DNA from 3 places in the Pseudoalteromonas sp. AWM4_233 genome. Region 1 is predicted to be linked to each of the others. Evidence: predicted binding sites of a transcription regulator. Region 1 holds the regulator's gene; each other region holds the start of a gene.
What was found. The regulator ArgR, encoded in region 1, controls arginine synthesis, uptake and breakdown. The targets are predictions, from matches to a motif close to ANTGAATANNTATTCANT.
Positions count from the first base shown of each region.

Region 1 (7,080 bases):
CATCTGCTTCACTATGGAAGCGTGCGATCATTTCTTTAGCAAAATCAATCTTAATGTCACGCGGGTTACGACCATTTGCAACCTCTTGCTTAAGGCCTTCAATTTCTTCAATTGAAAGTGCGCTTAATAACTCGTAATAGCGCCACATTAATTCATCTGAAATTGACATGACTTTACCAAACATGTCGTTAGGTGCATCAGTAATACCAATGTAGTTACCTAGTGACTTAGACATTTTTTGAACGCCATCTGTCCCTTCTAGTAACGGCATCATTAATACTGTTTGTGGCTTTTGACCTTCATCTTTTTGCAACTCACGACCCATTAGTAGGTTGAAGCGCTGATCAGTACCACCTAATTCTACGTCAGCTTCCAGTGCAACAGAATCCCAACCTTGTACTAAAGGATATAAGAACTCATGGATTGCAATCGCTTGACCGCCAGCATAACGCTTTTTAAAGTCATCACGCTCTAGCATACGCGCAACCGTTTGGCGTGCAGCTAGTTTGATCATGCCTGCACTGCCTAGCTGTTCCATCCAAGTAGAGTTAAATGCTACTGTGGTCTTTGCAGGATCTAGGATTTTGAAAACTTGCTCTTTATAAGTTTCAGCATTTGCTAACACGTCTTCACGTGTTAGTGGTTTACGAGTGACGTTTTTACCCGTTGGATCACCAATCATACCGGTGAAATCACCGATTAAGAAAATAACCTCATGACCTAAGTCTTGGAAGGTTTTCATTTTATTAATTAGAACAGTGTGACCTAAATGCAAATCTGGTGCTGTTGGATCGAAACCCGCTTTAATTTTTAGCTTTTTACCAGATTTCAATCTTTCCTTTAATTCATCTTCAATAAGAATCTCTTCTGCACCGCGCTTAATCTCGGCTAATGCAGTTTCAAAGTCCACCATTCGTCGCTCCAAAATATACAGTTTATCGCACGATTCTAGCCTATATTCAGATCAGTTTAAATGCACAAAACACTGGTATTCACGCTTTATTGCGTATATCCTGCAATATTATTACCGATTTATCTTGACAGCAGAAAAGGCGCGTTATGGTTCACGTTGTTCATAAGCTTCCTAAAAAACACAAACTGCTTATTCTTACCTGCATTTCTGTCATGCTGATAATTGCTTTATGGCCGTCAGAAAAGGCAACTGCATCAAGAGACAGTGACAAAAAAGCGCTCGAAGTTGGCAAGCGTTACGAATTACCCGTAAAAGTTTCTGAAAATGAAGAGCAACTTACAACTTTAAGTGCTCCCACAGAAGTTCAAGCGCCAGAAAAAACCACAATTGATACCCTTGAATTCAATGACTTTGAAGTAAAGCATGGTGATAGCCTTGCGGTGCTGTTCAAGCGTGCAGGTTTTTCAGCGCAAACTCTACATAAATTAGTTAACACCAATGCTGAAACTCGCAAACTGACTAAAATCCATCCTGGTGAAGTGTTGAGTTTTGCAAAAAATGCCGAAGGTGAGTTAACCCATCTTAAATATGTGCTTTCGAAAACTGATACCTTGTTGGTGTCTTTAGATGAAGAACGAAAATACCAAACGGCTATTCACAGCAAAGAAATCGAAACTGTCAATCAAAGCGCTGGCGGTAAAATCAAGTCAAGCTTCTGGACGGCAGGTATTTCTGCTGGTTTATCTGAACGTCAAATTATGAACTTTGCAGACATCTTTGGTTGGGATATCGATTTTGCTAATGACATTCGTAAAGACGACACCTTTTCTTTGGTTTACGAAACTCATTATGTCGATGGTGAGCTGATCGGCAATGGTAAAATCATTGCCGCTGAGTTTATTAACCAAGGTGAGCGTTTCAGTGCTATCCGTCACACTGACGATAATTTCTATACACCAGAAGGCCGCAGTATGCGTAAAGCCTTCTTACGTGCCCCAGTTAACTTTAAATATATCAGCTCTAACTTTAACCCACGCCGTAAGCATCCTGTGACGGGTAGAGTATCGGCGCACCGAGGCATCGATTATGCTGCACGTGTTGGAACGCCTGTTGTTTCATCAGGTAATGGTAAGGTGACTAAATCTGGGTATAACAAACTCAATGGTAACTATGTGTTTATCCAACATGGTAGTCAGTATGTCACTAAGTACCTGCACCTTAATAAACGTATGGTTAAAACAGGCCAGAAAGTAAAGCAGGGTCAAAAAATTGGTACTGTCGGGGCTACTGGTCGTGTAACAGGTGCGCATTTACACTATGAGTTTTTAGTAAATGGGGTTCACCGCAACCCGAAAACCGTAAAACTACCTAAGTCTGAACCGCTACCGAAAACTGAACTCGCTAAGTTCAAACCAGTTGCTAAAGACTTACTTGCCCAGTTAGAGCGCTCAAGAGAACTTAGGTTAGCACTGAATAACTAACCTTAAGTAACTTACCAAATTAAAAAGCAGCGCCGTAGCTGCTTTTTTATACCCTAATTTTTAATTTATTGGCTCTTAGCTCTTAGCTCTTAGCTCTTAGCTCTTAGCTCTTAGCTCTTAGCTCTTAGCTCTTAGCTCTTAGCTCTTAGCTCTTAGCTCTTAGCTCTTAGCTCTTAGCTCTTAGCTACCAAGATGAAACACACAAAAGATGCCAAGCAAAAAGGTTCAGGCATAAAAAAACCCGCCGAAGCGGGTTTTTAAAACTTTCAGATTGCGATTATTGCGCAGCCATGAAGTCGATACCTTCTTGGATATCTTTGTTTAATGTTTCTAGCATGTCGTTCTTCGCTTTCTCTTCGAACGCGCTTAGCTCGCCGTAAGAAAGAATTTCTTCAACACCGTTAGTACCTAAACGTACTGGGTGTGCGAAGTATGCTGCGTCACCATTCTCAACTGCAACGTATGCGTAGTCAACAACGTTTTGCTCACCTTGAAGACCTTTAACTAGTGAGAAGCAGAAACGTGCTGCTGCTGCACCCATTGAAAGTGTCGCTGAACCACCACCCGCTTTCGCATTAACAACTTCAGTACCTGCGTTTTGGATACGTGGAGTAAGAGCTGCAACTTCTTCCTCAGTGAACTCAACACCTTCAACTTGAGAAAGTAGAGGAAGAATAGTAGTACCTGAGTGACCACCAATAACAGGTACTTTAACTTCAGATACGTCAACACCTTTCAGTTCAGCAACGAATGCTTCTGAACGGATAACGTCTAGCGTAGTTACACCGAATACACGTGATGCTTCATAAGTACCCGCTTTTTTGAATACTTCAGCAACGATTGGTACAGTGCCGTTTACTGGGTTAGTGATAACACCAACTAGTGCTTTAGGACAGTTACGTACGATACCTTCAGCAAGTGTTTTGATGATACCAGCGTTAACATTGAAAAGGTCAGCACGGTCCATACCAGGCTTACGAGGCATACCAGCTGGGATAAGAACAATGTCAGCACCCGCTAGCGCTGCGTCAAGATCATCTGCACCAAAACCTGCAACTTTAACTGCAGTTGGGATGTGAGATAGGTCTACAGCAACACCAGGAACAACTGGCGCTACGTCGTATAGAGATAGCTCAGAACCTGCAGGAAGGCCATTTTTAAGAAGTAAAGATAGAGCTTGACCGATACCGCCAGCGGCACCTAATACAGCAACTTTCATGTGGAATTCTCCATAATTTGAAGGTGGAATTGTGTGTGCTGTAAAGATAATGAAAAGTGCAGGTAAAAACAAATTTATCGGCGCTATTTTAAGGTTTTTTTCGACTATAGTTGTAAAATATTGCTTTCAGCGTGCAAGCTTGCTTTACACTTCAAAATATTCATTTTTCTATTTCTGGAAATATCCAACATCTCATTAAATCTTGCAATCAATTCACTTTGTTTTTTAATTGCAAAGTTGGGTCTGGATTCAGAATTGTGTAAAATCTAAGTAATATTTAATAAACGAGTTCAATTATGCAAGCAAACGAGAAGCAAGAAGCACTGATTAAGGCGTTCAAAGCACTATTAAAAGAAGAAAACTTTGGCTCGCAGGGTGAAATTGTCGATGCCCTGAAAGATCAAGGCTTTGATAATGTAAGTCAAAGCAAAGTGTCACGTATGCTAAGTAAGTTTGGTGCGGTAAGAACTCGTAACGCAAAACAGGAAATGGTTTACTGCTTACCGGCAGAAATGGGCGTACCAACGGCAAAAAGCCCATTAAGACAATTAGTGATTGATATCATGCACAATGAAATGATGATAATCATCCGTACCAGCCCTGGTGCAGCTCAACTAATTGCCCGCTTATTAGACTCATTAGGTACTGCTGATGGCGTATTAGGTACCATTGCTGGTGACGATACTATCTTTATTGCGCCAGCTAAAATCTCTGAAATTGACGTAACGCTTGAGAAAGTAAAAACCTTATTCGACAACGTTTAACTTTCTGCTATTTGCGCCATGTTTTGCAAAAACTGCACGGATGGCGCAAAAAACGCAGCCCCCATATCGGACTGACAATAATCTAGCCACGCATCGTAGTGCTGCTCGTTTCCTACTCGTGTCGCTAACAACTTCTCAAAAGCACTGCCCTTAGCGGCACAACTCACCCATAAAGATCCTTGCTCAAAGACATCTCCGAACGGCATGCTTTGCTCAAGCAGCAGTGGTAAGTTGTCTGCATTGTTAAGCTCAGATAGAGCTGCGTGATTATTAGAGAAAGGAATCTCTAGCTTTTTATTTTCTAAACGAGAGCGCCCCATAATAGCTTCTTGGTCATTCAGACTTAGTTGTTGCCAACGGTTTAGATCAAACTTCACTCGCTGCACATGAATGTAGCTGCCTTGGTCTTCAAAGCTTTCAGGGTCATGAACTAAAGCCACTTGGCGCTTAAAACGTCCATGAGGCGTATTAGCGCCATAAATAAAGCCGTTAAAATCTCTGCCATCTAAAAAACGAAAAGTGCGGATATGTGCAACCAATTCTACTTTGCCTGCCAACATATGCCTGACACTTTGAGCAAATAGATGATTCACATCTTCTCTGTCAGATCGGATCACATACAACAAATCAAATGGTTGAGTGTGCATTAGGTGCTCGTGAGAGCGAATATGCGGAAAGCTTTTTAACTCTTTAGGAATACATTCAGGATATATATGCGGCCAGTATTGTGCCCCAATGGCCACAAAGCTAGATACCATAGACTCAGAGAAGCGGTCGCTCAATTCTGATTGTAAGCGTTCACATTGCCCTAATGCTGCTCTAACGGCTTCATCTTGACCATCAAGTACATTAAAAAACAAATGTAGTCCATGCAGATTTGCCTCTGCACACACTCCTGACTGCGGCTGAGCCATGGCACCCCAAGTTATAATAAGTAATGACTATGAAAAGAAATTTACCGCATGTGGCTTAATTTTAAAAGTCACTGGCTCATTAATATTCAGGGCATGTTCACTTTCGACAGGCACTTCGATGACTTGCTCTGCCACTTTTATTTGATAAATAAACTCAGTCCCGATAAAACGCGATTGCAGAATTTCGACGTCATTCGTGTCGCCATTTTCTAGCTGTATATGAGCTGGTCGAATATAAATTTTTCCAGAGCCTTGCGCATTTTCACACACTTTTGTCGAAGAAAGTTTACCAAATGAAGTAATAAATTCTCGCTTATCTTCAGCCTGCGCTGGAATATAAATACCCTGCCCTAAAAATTCTGCCACTTCTTTACAAGCTGGCTGTTCAAATAGCGTTTTGGCATCACCTAATTGGGCGATTTGACCTTTATGCATCACAGCCAGTTTATCTGCAAAAGCAAAGGCCTCTTCTTTTGAGTGACTAACAAAGATAGCCGAGACCTTTTGATCTTTTATGATCTGTCGAATGTCATTGATAAGTTGGAAACGCACTTGCGCATCAATATTCGAAAAAGGCTCGTCGAGAAGTAGTAAGTTAGGTTTATATGCAAGCGCTCTCGCAATGGCAACACGTTGTTGCTGACCGCCTGAAAGCTCATGAGGGTAACGCTCAGCAAACTCTGATAAATGCACAAGCTCCAGCATTTCATTTATACGTGCTTGTTTGTCAGCCTTATTAAGCTTACTTAAGCCAAACGCGATATTTTGAGCAACCGTTAAATGAGGAAATAACGCATAATCCTGAAACATCATGCCAATATTACGATGCTGTGGTGCTGTAAACTGCGTGTTGTCACTCATGGTTTTACCATGAATAATGATTTGACCTTGCTGAGGCGTTAATAAACCTGCCACGGCTTTTAAAGTGGTGGTTTTGCCACAACCACTGGCCCCCAATAAGCAAACAATTTCATTTTCGGCGACTTCTAAATCTAAATTTTCAATCACTTTTTGGCCATCATATTGATAGCTTAAGTTTTTTAAAGACAAACTACTCATGAATTGTGCTGCTCCATTGAGCGATTAACAAAATACAAAGGCACTAAGCCAACAAGAACAATAAATAATGCAGAAATGGACGCAAGCTCTAGCTGCTCGTCACTCACATATTGAAATACATGGGTTGCCAAGGTTTCAAAATTGAAAGGACGAAGCAATAAGGCAGCGGGAAGCTCTTTCATACATTCGATAAATACCAGTAACCCTGCGGTTAAAATCCCCCCGCGTAAAAGTGGGATATGCACACTACTGAGCATTTGGGCAAAATTCTTACCCATACTTTGGCTTGCCATATCAAGAGATGGACTAATTCGTACATAGCTAGCTTCAACAGCGCCTTGAGCAATAGCATAAAAACGCACCACATACGCAAATACCATGGCAAAAATAGTACCGCTAAAAAGCAGACCTGGCTCAAATGCAGTGCCTTCTAACCACTCATTTAGCTTAGTATCAAGCAAAGTAAGCGGCAGTAAAACCGCAATCGCTAATACTGTTCCAGGTAATGCATAGCCTGTGCTTGATACACGCCCTGGCAAGGCCTTAGACTTTTGTTCACCAATACGCTGATAAAACAACACGATAATACTTAAAGCAATTGCGATAACGCTTACCCATAAAGAAATCTTTAAGCTCTGCCAAGCATATAAGAAAAACTCAGCGTTCCATGCTTGTTCGAAATAATCTATTGAATAACTGACGAGTACACCAACCGGTAAGGCAAAAGCAA
Region 1 covers NZ_JBSWSZ010000001.1:3,114,046-3,121,125, forward strand. The annotation lists gene tyrS (tyrosine--tRNA ligase) at 1-910, opposite strand, end outside; gene ACXAC4_RS14080 (peptidoglycan DD-metalloendopeptidase family protein) at 1,060-2,394, shown strand; gene mdh (malate dehydrogenase) at 2,672-3,613, opposite strand; gene argR (transcriptional regulator ArgR) at 3,910-4,377, shown strand; gene ACXAC4_RS14095 (Dyp-type peroxidase) at 4,374-5,291, opposite strand; gene ACXAC4_RS14100 (ABC transporter ATP-binding protein) at 5,319-6,350, opposite strand; gene ACXAC4_RS14105 (ABC transporter permease) at 6,347-7,080, opposite strand, start outside.

Region 2 (7,080 bases), 240 kb from region 1:
AAATACAAATACAATTGAAATCAGTGTAAACGAGATAAAGAGGTGTTTGTTTGAAAAGTCTTGATGACGCTTGTCTTGGCTTTGAACACCAAACATAGCTGCTAAAACACTTTGGATCATGCTTAGCAGCTGCATATTAATTAGAAATGCGAAGTGAAACTTTCAGTGTTACTTTCGGTTTCATCAGACCCCAAAAGTAACTCAAGTAAATCTAAATAATGAAACTGTGCACTGCTACTTTCGCCTGTTAACCAAGCGTACCAGCTTGTATGTGCTTCAAGTTTGCATTGTTCAAGCAAATTGCTATTAACTTGAACTGTATTTGTACTACATGAACATGTGCTACTGGCAACTTCTTCACTGTAATCAACAGAGTAAACTCCTGCTGATAATGTAACAACAGCTGTCACCGCAAGCATCCGTGTTTTAAGCCGACTAAACATGTGTAACTCCACCCAACAGTTATCTCAATATAATACACCGTCACTGTTCAGAAAACAAACATAGATAACGTAAAAATTTGTGCGTTAATCGCCATAAAGTAAAATAATGTGATTGGAGTTTTTAGTCTATTTTCGATGCAGGAACAAGGAGAATAAAACTTGGGTACAAGGCATGAATTGCGGTAAAGTAACGCTGACAACCGATGTATCATTTAAAGAGAGTTTACCGTGCAAAAACAACCTCAATACCTTATTGCTCCTTCTATTTTATCTGCTGATTTCGCAAGGCTTGGTGAAGACGTAGAGCGTGTTATTCAATCAGGCGCTGATGTCGTACATTTTGATGTGATGGACAATCATTATGTACCAAACCTGACATTTGGTCCTATGGTATGTAAGGCATTACGTGATTATGGTATTGAGGCGCCGATTGATGTGCATTTAATGGTAAAACCGGTTGATTCACTCATTCCAGAGTTTGCTAAAGCAGGTGCGAGTATCATCACTTTTCATCCAGAAGCCAGCGAGCACATTGATAGAACCATTTCATTAATCAAAGAGCACGGCTGTCAGGCGGGTTTAGTATTTAACCCTGCAACACCATTACATTACCTAGATTATGTGATGGATAAATTAGATGTCATTTTATTGATGTCAGTGAACCCTGGGTTTGGTGGGCAAAGCTTTATTCCACAAACCTTAGACAAACTAAAGCAAGTCCGTGAGCGTATTGACGCATCGGGTCGAGATATCCGCTTAGAAATCGACGGCGGTGTGAAGGTCGAGAACATTGCAGAAATAGCAGCAGCAGGCGCTGATATGTTTGTGGCGGGCTCAGCTATTTTTAATCAACCTGATTATGCGCAGGTGATTACGCAAATGCGTGAAGAACTAGTGAAGGTTTCACGATGAAATACCAAGGTGTGCTATTTGATTTAGACGGCACTTTAGTCGACAGCGCCCAAGATATGTACATGGCGCTGAATCTGACTTTGACAGAAGTAGCGTTTCCAATAGTAAGTTATGCGCAAGTAACGACTTGGGTTGGTAATGGTATTGAAATGCTCGTGAAGCGAGCATTGAGTGGTGACATGGCTGTCAATCCTGAGTTACCTCCACAGCTAGTCGTCGATGCGGTCGCGAGATTCAAAAATCATTACCAGCAACTTGCGGGTGACTATGTCGCGCTTTATCAACATGTTGAAACAGGCTTAGCGGCAACAGCGCATTTACCAAAAGCCATTGTGACTAATAAAGATCGTGTTTTTACCGAGCAACTTTTAGAAAAGTTAAACCTAACGTCACATTTTAAAGTATTAGTGTGTGGTGATGATGGTGAGAAAAAACCGTCACCTTCGCCACTTTTAAAAGCCTGTGAGGCACTTAATATTTCGCCAGAAAAGGCAATCATGATTGGAGACTCAAAGAGCGATATTGTCGCGGCTAAAAGCGCAGAAATTGATGTACTCGCGCTTACTTATGGTTACAATCAAGGATTCGACTTAAAAGAGCTTGAACCTGAGTACCTATGCGACGGGTTCTTAGATATAATCCCAATCATTAATCAGCAATAAATCAGTAAATTTAATAAAGGAACAACATGACTAAACCAGTAGTGTTAAGTGGCATTCAGCCAACCGGTGGTATGACGATAGGCAATTATGTAGGCGCCATAAACCAGTGGCTTAAGTTACAACAAGATCATGATTGTTTCTTTATGCTAGTTGATTTACACGCGATCACAGTTCGCCAAGATCCTAAAATGCTACGCGAGCGCGTGTTAGATGGCGTTGCACTTTATGCTGCGTGCGGTATTGACCCTGAAAAGTCAGCACTGTTTGTACAGTCTCAAGTGCCTGAGCATGCTCAGTTGTCATGGGTACTTAACTGTTACGCGCAAATGGGCGAACTAAATCGCATGACGCAGTTTAAAGATAAGTCTTCAAAGCATTCAAACAATGTGAATGTAGGTCTATTCTCATACCCTGTGTTACAAGCTGCAGATATCTTATTATATCAAGCTGACCAAGTACCAGTCGGTGAAGATCAAAAGCAACACCTTGAGTTAACTCGTGATATCGCAACACGCTTTAATAATTTATACGGTGATGTTTTTAAAGTACCAGAACCTTATATCCCAGAACTTGGCGCGCGCGTGATGAGTTTGCAAGATCCACTGAAGAAAATGTCTAAGTCGGATGAAAACCCAAATGCGTACATCATGCTGTTAGACGAGCCAAAGAAAATCGAGAAAAAGCTAAAAAAAGCCGTCACTGATTCAGATGAGCAAGCACGTATTTATTTCGACCGCGATGAAAAGCCGGGTGTATCAAACCTTCTTACTTTATTGTCAGTGGCGACAAAACGCTCAGTAGAAGATTTAGTACCAGAATATGCTGACAAAATGTATGGTCATTTGAAGAAAGATACCGCTGCGGCAGTGGTGAATATGATCGAACCAATTCAAGCGCGTTTCAAAGAAATTCGTGAAGATCAAACGCTGTTAGATAACATCATGCGTAATGGTGCAGAAAAAGCGGGCGCACGCGCTGAGCAGACGCTTAAAGCGGTTTATGATGCAGTTGGCTTCATACCTCGTCCATAATTTGGTTTTATAATTTAGGCCAGGCTTTATCGCCTGGCTTTTTTATGGAAATTTCTATGTTATTAATGATCGATAATTACGACTCGTTTACCTATAACCTAGTGCAGTATTTCCAACGCTTAGATCAAGACGTTGTAGTAAAACGAAACGATGAGTTGAGTATTGCTGATATAAGAGCGCTTAACCCTGAACATATAGTGATCTCTCCTGGACCTTGTAGCCCCAATGAGGCGGGCATTTCTTTGTCTGTTGTTGAGCAATTAAAAGGTCAGTTTCCAATACTAGGAATTTGCTTGGGTCATCAAACGATTGCACAAGCTCTAGGCGCACAAGTGATAAGAGCCAAAGAAGTCATGCATGGTAAAACGTCGCAAATTCGCCATACAAATAAAGGCGTGTTTCAAGGTTTACCAGATCCACTCACCGTGTGCCGCTATCACTCTTTGATTGTTGCCAAAGAGCGCTTGCCTGAAGACCTTGAGATTACTGCATGGACAGAGAATGGCATGCAACAAGTGGATGAAATAATGGGCTTATGCCATACTGAAATGGCCTTAGAAGGTGTGCAATTTCATCCTGAAGCGATACTTACAGAACAAGGTTTAGCTTTACTCAACAATTTTATTCGCCGCTTTTCTAAGTAAAAGCAACGCTTTAATAGGAATATAAGAACGTTCAATGACTGACTTATCTCGGCAATTAAGGATTTCAATCGCGCTCAATGAGCGGGCACATGATTTGTTTATTAGTCATAACTTTGCGCAGCAACAGTTAGGGTATATTCATACTCTAGACCTAAATTATGGTGAGAAGATACCGCAACGTACCATGCTTGAGGTTGAAATTGCTGCGGCAGCAAAACGAAAAGAGAGCAGCACCAGTCACCATAAATATATTGCGAAAGCCAGTAATCATTTGCATCAAATTATAGAGTCATCAATTCAACAACAAATGGATGATATTGATAATATCTATCATGAGATTGTTGGCATTCAGGATGCGGTACCGACTATTTTAGATATATTGGGCGTTAAGTCAGCGTCGGTTGGACGCCTTGAACCTTTGGTTAATGAATTAACCTGGTTAGGCAGAGACCTGGTCTCCTTAGTAAATTTACCGCAGTATCGTAAGCAAAGCTCAAAAGGTGTCACAGTCAAAGTTGACACGCCAGCACTTGCACTACGTTATCTTGGGCTTGAGAATTTACAAATGGTCATTCCGACTTTTGCAATGCGTCACTGGATGCCTCACGATACATCGCCATTTCCTTTATTAAAGCGCAAACTCCGTGATCATAGTATGACAACGGGAATTGCAGCAAAGCATTTAGCTGAATTGAACGGTGTAAAAGAGCAGCATGCTTTTACGCTAGGTATGTTATTAGATGTGGGTAAAGTCGCTTTAACGCGCTTGTATCTAAGAACGTTTGAAAAGGTCTGGCAGGAAAAGGTGCGCATCGCGCGTGATAAAAACCATAAAGACCTTCACTCTGCACTTTTAGAGCTATCACCTGATCCACTCTTTTTAAGGGGCCTTTTGCTCAATCACTCAGCAAATCTCTCGGCTAAATTGATAGAAAAAATGGCGTTTAGATATTTGCCATTTATGGCGCCGATGGAAGAGTTCGCTGCTAATTATTTACCTCAGTCGCATAGTCAGTCAGCCGATTATTTACCTCTTAGTCAGGTACTGCGAAAGGCACATGGCTACAGTCTGTATATGATCCTCAAAGACAATCAGTTTATCGAAAAGGATGAAGCAGCTCATTGGTTTGCTCACCTGGGGTTATCAAAAGAGGAACTCACTACGCTAGCAAAATGTAACTTTAATAGTTTACAGCTAACAATTTTGTAAAATTTAAGATTTTTTTTGCGACTATTCATTCAAGCCACTAATTAACTCGATTAGTGGCTTTTCCTTTTCTTAACAGTCAAATCTATCGAGTGCACCTAAATAGTTATTCACTCACTATGAAAAACTATCCCAAACCCTTGAATATCAAGGGCTCTATGAAAGTTTTAAATGAGACTTTAAGGTTTTTTTCTGAAATAATGGGTGAATGAAATTTGTGCCATACGGCTATTTTTAGCCGCGAACTAGCTACACTCAATACTAGTTTTAGCGCACCTAACTCAACTTTATGGGGATAGAAAATGACTATTAATCGTGAATTATTCGATCAGGTAATGGTACCTAATTATGCACCTTCAGCAGTTATTCCAGTTCGAGGCGAAGGTTCTCGCGTTTGGGATCAAGAAGGCCGCGAGTTTATCGACTTTGCAGGTGGTATCGCTGTTAACTGTTTAGGTCACTGTCACCCAGCATTAGTTAATGCGCTGAAAGAGCAAGGTGAAAAAATCTGGCACCTATCAAATGTAATGACAAACGAGCCTGCATTGCGTTTAGCGAAAAAATTAACAGACGCAACATTTGCTGAGAAAGTTTACTTTGCAAACTCAGGTGCAGAAGCGAACGAAGCAGCACTTAAATTAGCGCGTCGTTTTGCGCTTGATAACTTCAGTGCTGAAAAATCACAAATCATCTCATTCAACAAAGGCTTCCACGGTCGTACTTTCTTCACAGTAACTGTGGGTGGTCAAGCTGCTTATTCTGATGGTTTTGGTCCTAAGCCAGGTGATGTTGTTCACTGTGACTATAACGACCTAGCTGCATTTGAAGCATTAATTTCTGATAACACATGTGCTGTGATGATGGAGCCACTTCAAGGTGAAGGCGGTATCGTATCTCCAGAAGCTGACTTTGTTAAAGGTGTTCGTGAGTTGTGTACTAAGCACAATGCGCTGCTAATTTTTGATGAAGTACAAACAGGTGTTGGCCGTACTGGTGACCTATACGCTTACCAAGGTTTAGATGTTATTCCAGATATTCTTACAACTGCAAAAGCGCTAGGCGGTGGCTTCCCAATCGGTGCGATGATCACAACGACTGAAATCGCGAAGCACTTAAAGATTGGTACACACGGTTCTACCTACGGTGGTAACCCGCTAGCTTGTGCTGTTGCAGAAGCGGCATTCGATACGGTAAATGATGAAGCTGTTTTAAACGGTGTTAAAGAGAAAGAAACACTATTCCGTGAACTACTGACTGCAATTAATGACAAGTACAACGTATTCAGCGAAATTCGTGGTAAAGGTCTATTATTAGGTGGTGTTGTAAACGAAACATACAAAGGCCGTGCGAAAGAGTTTTTAGTAGCAGGCGTAAAAGAAGGTGTGATGTCACTTGTAGCTGGTGCAGACGTTGTTCGTTTCACGCCATCATTGGTTATTCCTGAAGCGGATATCCGTGAAGGTATGGCTCGTTTCGAAAAAGCAGTTGCTGCAGTTGTAGCTGCAAACGCTTAATTCCTTGAGTGGCCAAGCTTGCTTGGCCTTGTCTACCGTCAAGTTAACTTTTTAGGAGTAAGCGGACTCATGATGATCCTTCGCCCAATCCAGCAAAGCGACTATCCAGCGCTTTTAAAAATTGCCCATGAATCAGGTCATGGTTTCACTTCATTACCAAATAATGAAGAGCTATTACAAAGCAAAATCGAACGCTCTGAAGCGTCTTTCAAAAAAGAAACGGATGTCCCTTTTGATGAAGGCTATTTGTTCGTTTTAGAAGACACTGAAACTGGCGAAGTAGTGGGTACCAGCGCGATTGAAGCAGCTGTTGGTTTAGATGATGCGTTTTATCATTACCACCTTAGTAAGGTGATCCATTCATCACGCACCTTAAATGTTTATAAAGCGGTTGATATTCTGACTCTGTGTAACGACTACACGGGGGCCACTGAGTTATGTACCTTGTTCTTGAAAGAAGGGCATCGCAGAGGTTTTAATGGCAAGTTGCTATCAAAGTCGCGTTTTATGTTTATTAAACAACATCAGCAGCGCTTTGCAGATACGGTTATCGCTGAAATGCGTGGTGTATCAGATGAAAATGGTCAAAGCCCATTCTGGCAATGGCTTGAAGAGCACTTCTTCTCAATGGATTTCCCAACGGCAGATTACCTAACAGGTATCGGTC
Region 2 covers NZ_JBSWSZ010000001.1:3,350,873-3,357,952, reverse strand. The annotation lists gene ACXAC4_RS15285 (DUF2970 domain-containing protein) at 1-120, opposite strand, end outside; gene ACXAC4_RS15280 (hypothetical protein) at 141-443, opposite strand; gene rpe (ribulose-phosphate 3-epimerase) at 672-1,355, shown strand; gene ACXAC4_RS15270 (HAD-IA family hydrolase) at 1,352-2,017, shown strand; gene trpS (tryptophan--tRNA ligase) at 2,044-3,048, shown strand; gene ACXAC4_RS15260 (anthranilate synthase component II) at 3,105-3,692, shown strand; gene ACXAC4_RS15255 (HDOD domain-containing protein) at 3,727-4,902, shown strand; gene ACXAC4_RS15250 (aspartate aminotransferase family protein) at 5,202-6,413, shown strand; gene astA (arginine N-succinyltransferase) at 6,483-7,080, shown strand, end outside.
Region 2: a site for ArgR is predicted at 4,997-5,014, ahead of ACXAC4_RS15250 (aspartate aminotransferase family protein). Genes of this name have one in related genera too.

Region 3 (7,080 bases), 600 kb from region 1:
CGTGGGCGTAGTAAAAGACATTAAAGTTGGGCCAGTCAATCATCAAGGCGCCCCTGTGGTGTTTGTGAATGGTTTGGGTGTAGGCGGCACATATTCGTTGCTAGTTAAAGTTGAAAACCCTAAAGATGCTCAATTAAAGCTTGATTTACAAAACTTTGTGAAAGCGCGTTTAAACATTGCGCCTGTTGACATCACCTTACTTGAAGATGACTACCAAGCGCTTTATCGCGAGCAACAAAAATTATCTGAGGTGGTGGCTATCGGCGGTGTTATTTCACTAGTTCTTATTTTAATGGGCGTGTTTGGCTTAACTGGGTTTATTGTTAAGCAGCGTCAAAAAGAAGTGGCTGTTCGTAAGGTACTAGGGGCAAGTCGTTTGGTGATCATTAATGGGCTCGCTAAAGAGTTTATGATGTTGGTGTTATTTGGATGTGCGATTGCTTGGCCTATTTGCTTCTTGATATTGAGTGATTGGCTAGCGAGTTTTGAGCAAAGTGTTACGCAAAGTATTTGGGTTTATATGGTTGCTTCTTTGTTCATCAGTTTAATCACTTGGTTAACCGTGGCGGGCCTTACATATAAAGCTGCGAGTATTCGACCTGCTCAGATCTTAAGGTATGAATAATATGGGGTGGATAAAAAGTGAACAAAATGTGCTTTTGCTTCGTTTAATAACTAAACTCAAATAATACTTGTTGATCAGAGGTGAGTTATGCAAGCAACCGAATTGAAAATGCAGTTTGAAGAGCAAAACCTAGTCGCCGTTATTTTAAGTTATGCCGACTCTAACCATTACCTTGCGGGTGGTGTTGATACGCAAGGTAATTATTACTTACTAGAGAATCGAAAAGGTAGCACTGAAACCTTTAATTCAATGCGTGAAGCCGAAGTGACTTTAGCTGAACTGGGCGCTGAAAATGCGATATTTGAAATGGAAACTGCCTATGACGAGATGATAGGTAATTCTAAAAATGAGCGTTGCAAAATGATGGTGCATTTGGTCCATTAACTGGAGTCCATTAATTGGAGTCTCATTAATTGGAGTCTCATTAAATAATTCTGCTAGATGGGATCTAATAACCGAATAAAACAGTATAAAATTACTTTGTACCTATTTCCTACTCGATGGCTTGCTGATTTTATGCCCAAGCAAGCCATTTTTATTTCTTAAACACGTCACTTTTTACTTCATATTGAATTTTTTATTACTAGAATAAAAATCGATCAATTAAAACTTGCCCAATAGCAAAGGTTTCGTTTAAACTTTCGCGAAAGTTACGAAACGAAACTTATTAGCCAGTAAAGATGACGGATTATGACCAAACGCAACACGCAACAACGTCGCCATACCATTCTTGCTCGTGTGAATCAGCACGGTGAAGTCAGTGTCGAAGCACTTGCTTTAGAATTTGAAACTTCAGAAGTTACGATCCGAAAGGATTTAACGGCTCTTGAAAAGAGCGGTTTATTGTTGCGTCGTTACGGTGGTGCGATTGCATTACCAAAAGAAATCGTGGCAAAAGGCAACGAAAAAAGCGATACGCTTCGCAAAATGGCAATCGCCAAAGCTGCTTCAGCTTTGATAAAGGATCACAACCGCATCATTATTGATAGCGGTCGTACGACAGCTGCGATGATCCCAGAGCTGTCTAAAAAACGCGGTTTGGTCGTGATGACTAATGCGATGAATATCGCTAATCGTTTGTTATCTTTAGAAAATGAGCCAACACTTTTGATGACCGGAGGAACCTGGGATCCTCATTCGGAGTCATTTCAAGGGCAGGTAGCAGAACAAGTTTTACGTTCGTACGACTTTGACCAGTTATTTATCGGTGCCGATGGCATCGATGTTGAAAGAGGTACAACCACTTTTAACGAATTAGTGGGCTTGAGCCAAGTGATGGCTGAGTCAGCACGAGAAGTGATCGTGCTGGTGGAGTCAGAAAAAATTGGCCGCAAGATCCCAAATTTAGAACTGCCATGGCAGCAAGTAACCACCTTGATCACCGACAACCTCCTTGCAGATGACACACGCAAGGCGATCGAGGCAAAAGGCATACAGCTGATCTGTGCAGAGGCTTAATAAATTCAGACGACAACACCTGAATTTATAAATCATTATGACAACAGCCTAATTAGTTTGATGACGTGCAAATAATTCAACTACTTAACAGTGGCCGAATTATGTTCATCAACTAAATTTTACCTAAGCTACTTGGAATTGCAGGTAGGGTAAATAGGCAAACAACATGCAAAAATGGAGCATCTATGTGTGGCATTGTTGGGGCGGTAGCAGAGCGCCCAGTAAATAAAATCCTAATCGAAGGCTTAAAGCGTCTTGAGTACCGTGGCTACGACTCAGCAGGTGTAGCACTGAGCTTAAACGGCGAATTAAATACAGTTAAAGCAGTAGGTAAAGTTGCTAATTTAGATGCAGCATTAACTGATGCGGGTGTTAAAGGCACTACGGGCATTGCTCACACGCGCTGGGCAACACACGGTGGCGTAACTGAAGCAAACGCGCACCCACACATTTCAAATGATGAAATTGCGTTAGTACACAACGGCATCATTGAAAACCATTCACAGCTTCGTGACGCGTTGAAAGGTGACGGTTACGAGTTCTTATCTGAGACTGACACAGAAGTCATGGTGCACCTTATTCACCAACTTCGCCAGCAGCATTCAACGCTTTTAGAAGCGGTAAAAGCAGCGGTAAAACAGCTTGAAGGTGCTTACGGAACAGTTGTATTCGACAAAGCAAACGACAACGAAATCATTGTTGCGCGTTCTGGTAGCCCACTGGTAATTGGTTTAGGTCTTGGCGAAAACTTCATTGCTTCTGACCAACTAGCGCTTCTCCCTGTGACACGTAGCTTTATTTTCTTAGAAGAAGGCGACGTAGCGCGTATCACTCGTGAAACGGTTGAGATCTTTGATAAAGATGGCAACCCAGTTGAGCGTGAAGTGGTTGAATCAAACATCACCCAAGACGCATCAGGTAAAGGTGAATACCGCCACTACATGCTAAAAGAAATTTACGAGCAGCCAATGGCAGTTCGTAATACGCTTGAAGGCCGTTTAGAAAATGACCGAGTTTCAATCGATGCATTCGGCGACAGCGCACAGCAAATCTTCAAAGATGTTAAACATGTTCAGATCATCGCATGTGGTACGTCTTACCACTCAGGTATGGTTGCCCGTTACTGGCTAGAGCAGTTCGCAGGTGTTAGCTGTAACGTTGAGATTGCTTCTGAGTTCCGTTATCGCGAGTCTTTCGTTCACGAAAACAGCCTACTTGTGACGATTTCACAATCAGGTGAAACGGCTGACACATTAGCAGCACTTCGTCTTGCTAAAGAGCAAGGCTACATGGCTTCAATGACTATCTGTAACGTGCCGGGTTCTTCGCTAGTGCGTGAGTCTGACTTAGCATTCATGACCAAAGCAGGCGCAGAAATTGGTGTTGCTTCAACCAAAGCTTTCACCACTCAGCTAGTTGGTTTGTTAATGCTTACTGCGTCTATCGCGCAAGAGAAAGGCCGTGATCAAAGCGTGATTGTGAACGCAATTAAGACGCTACCGAGCAAGCTTGAAGAAGCGTTAAGCATGGCTGAAGGTATCGAAGGCTTAGCGGAAGAGTTTGCTGACAAGCACCACTCACTATTCTTAGGTCGTGGTTCACAATACCCGATCGCGATGGAAGGTGCGTTAAAGCTGAAAGAAATTTCATACATCCACGCTGAAGCGTATGCTGCTGGTGAACTTAAGCACGGTCCTTTGGCGCTTATCGATGCTGACATGCCAATCATTGTTGTTGCACCAAACAACGAATTACTTGAAAAGCTTAAGTCAAACGTTGAAGAAGTGCGTGCGCGTGGCGGTATCATCTACGTATTCGCAGACAAAGACACCGCGTTTGAGTCTGACGACACGATGCGTGTAATGAACGTAAACCACGTAGAAGACGTGATTGCACCAGTAGTTTACACGATTCCACTACAATTACTTTCTTACTACGTAGCGGTTATCAAGGGTACTGACGTTGACCAACCTCGTAACCTTGCTAAGTCGGTAACGGTTGAGTAATTAACGAGTTTTAGGGGGACATGTGTCCCCTGAAAATCAAGACACTAAAGGCGCATTCAGCGCCTTTTTTATGACTATGCCAAAATAATTTCTCTTTAAAACAGCTTATAATCTACTTCCCCTCATAGGCTTCTGAAGTTTGCATTCATAAAAACTAAAATAAAAAATTATCTTTATAAAATACAGGTTCTTACCAGTTATTTTTCTATTTTCTTGAGTTGTAAACTTAGGGTGCTGTGCACTTAAAAAGGCTGCATTAACAACAATCAGACACAATTCATCAAGACGTCAGGTTTTTTGTATTTGAACTGCTAATGTCAGTGGTTCTTACATCACTATTAAGGATAAATCATGAAGCCGAACTTAACTGTACTTACCCTGCTTTTTTTAAGTCTCAGCGGTTGCTCTATGAGTCATACTGAAGACAAACCTAATGTAGAAGAAAGTGCGTATTTTGGAGAGCAGCCTCCGGGTTTAGTGCCTAAAGTCTTTGAGCCCAAGATTGTTTCACCAAATGGAGAATTTGAAAGCGGTACATTCACGCCAGATATGCAATCTTTTTACTTCACCAAAGCCATAGGCGAAGACAAAAAGCGAGGCTTCTTTGTTATCAATAAAGAAAATAATCAGTGGGGAAAGGTGTCAGAAACCGATCTACGGTGGCCGCAGTTTTCTTACGATGGCAGCAAAATGTTCATCGGCAAAATGTATCGAGAGCGCCAAGGTAATGGCTGGTCTGAGCCTAAAAGCCCAGGTGCGTTCATAAAACATATGGCGCATGGCAGATCGGTTTCTGCGAATGGCACTTATTACTTTACCGGATATAAAGAGCGAGGTGTTGTCGGCGCTTTATATTCTTCTCGTCTTATTAACGGGCAGTATGAAGAGCCTATCAAGCTAAGAGATGATATGAATCAAGGAGAGTACATAGCGGGTTCCATGATAGCGCCGGACGAATCTTACTTGATTTGGAGTGTGCAACGAGCCGAGGGTTTTGGGCAATCTGACCTTTATATTAGTTTTAAAGAGCCAGATGGCACTTGGTCGAAGGTTATAAACATGGGAGCAACGATTAATACAGAAAAACAGGAAAGCTCTCCTCAATTATCACCTGATGGGAAATATTTTTTCTTTATTCGAGGCGATTGGCATGTCAATAAAAATGGCAAACGCGTTTATGAGGGAAAGCAGCATTGGGTTGATATTCAACTGATCAAAAACTTAAAACGAAAAAGCTAGTTTCCATTTTAATATTTCCTTCAACTAAACAACATACGCTAGAAAATTATAAATTGCACAAATAAAGAATATTAATTCTTTATTTGTGCATAATAATTCTTTAAGGTTATAACCAAGATCCATTGATGGTTGAACAAAGGTAAGCGGCAGGTGCGTACAACTGAACTCGTAGACGGTTTTCGTCAATCAACGCCTTATGTAAATGCACATAGGGGGAAAACATTTGTAATTATGCTAGGTGGTGAGGCGATTGATCAGCCTGGTTGTCGCAGTATAATTAATGATATTGCGTTACTGACGAGTCTCGGTATCAAGATTGTATTGGTATTTGGTGCACGACCTCAGATTAATGATGCACTTTGTGATGCTGGCATAATTACCCAGTTTCATAATGATGTACGGGTGACCGACAATGAGTCGCTTAAAGTCATCAAGCAAGTTGCAGGTGCCATGCAACTCGACATCACCGCGCGTTTGTCTAAATCGTTAAGCAGTACCCCTATGTCTGGCTCTAATCTTAACGTTGTCAGTGGTAATTTTGTGATCTCTCAGCCCTTGGGTATTGATAATGGTGTCGACTATCATCACTCAGGCAAAGTGCGTCGTATCGACGTAGACGGAATTTGCCATCAATTGAACAACAATAGCATTGTATTGCTTGGACCGATCACCGCATCAGTTACTGGTGAGAGCTTTAATCTAACAGCAGAAGAAATTGCCACCCAAGTCGCGCTTAAACTCAATGCAGATAAGATGCTGGGCTTCTGTAAAGAGGCGGGGATCTTAGACGAAAATGGGGAAGCTTTAGCTGAGTTGATGCCAAATGAGGCGGAGCAGGTATTAGCGCGTCATCGAGAACAAGGCTCTACTTGTATGAGTGCCTCAGTATTTTTGCAAGCGGCTATTGATGCATGTCGTGGCGGCGTGCACCGTTGTCACCTTATGAGTTATGAAGAAGATGGGGCCTTGCTTCAAGAGCTATTTTCCCTCGATGGTATTGGTACACAAATCGCGCCGCAGAGCTCTGAACAATTACGTAGCGCAACAATTGGCGACATTAATGGTATTATTAATTTAATTCGTCCACTCGAAGAGCAAGGTTACTTGGTTCGCCGTTCTCGCGAACAGTTAGAAATAGAGATTGAACAGTTTACCGTAATAGACCGCGATGGGGTGATCATCGCCTGTGCCGCACTTTATCCATTTGACGAAGAGAATATGGGTGAATTTGCCAGTCTTGCCGTTCATCCGCAATATCGCGATGCAGATCGTGGCAGCATTCTACTTCGATCGGTCATCAATAAAGCTAAGCGCATCGGTTATAAGAGTTTGTTTGCACTGACAACACGCAGTATTCATTGGTTTTTGGAGCAAGGTTTTGATTGTGTGAGTGTTGAAGACTTGCCTGATAAGAAGCGTTCGCTTTACAACTACCAAAGACGTTCTAGGGTACTAAAACTGGATCTAACAAGACTGCCGAAGAATAGGTAATCAGCTCAGGTCCTTGGAGTATTTGAAGGCGCGGCTTTATGTCGCGCATGTCTTGTAGTTGCACGCAAACCGTGTTTTTTAATGCGGGCTACTCTCACTTTTGGTAAAGCGAGCTTTGCGTTTATCTGTCGCTGCTTTTTCGCGTTCAAGTAATTTTTCTGCGTTTACCTCGGCCAGTGGGTTGAGCGCATCGCGGGTTATTTCACCATCTGCTGCCAGTGATAAATAACGGCCACAACAGACCCTCAAAAACGACGTGAA
Region 3 covers NZ_JBSWSZ010000001.1:3,709,444-3,716,523, reverse strand. The annotation lists gene ACXAC4_RS16900 (FtsX-like permease family protein) at 1-625, shown strand, start outside; gene ACXAC4_RS16895 (DUF6482 family protein) at 713-1,009, shown strand; gene ACXAC4_RS16890 (DeoR/GlpR family DNA-binding transcription regulator) at 1,316-2,083, shown strand; gene glmS (glutamine--fructose-6-phosphate transaminase (isomerizing)) at 2,269-4,089, shown strand; gene ACXAC4_RS16880 (hypothetical protein) at 4,441-5,328, shown strand; gene argA (amino-acid N-acetyltransferase) at 5,479-6,819, shown strand; gene ACXAC4_RS16870 (ribbon-helix-helix domain-containing protein) at 6,898-7,080, opposite strand, start outside.
Region 3: a site for ArgR is predicted at 5,413-5,430, ahead of argA (amino-acid N-acetyltransferase). Genes of this name have one in related genera too.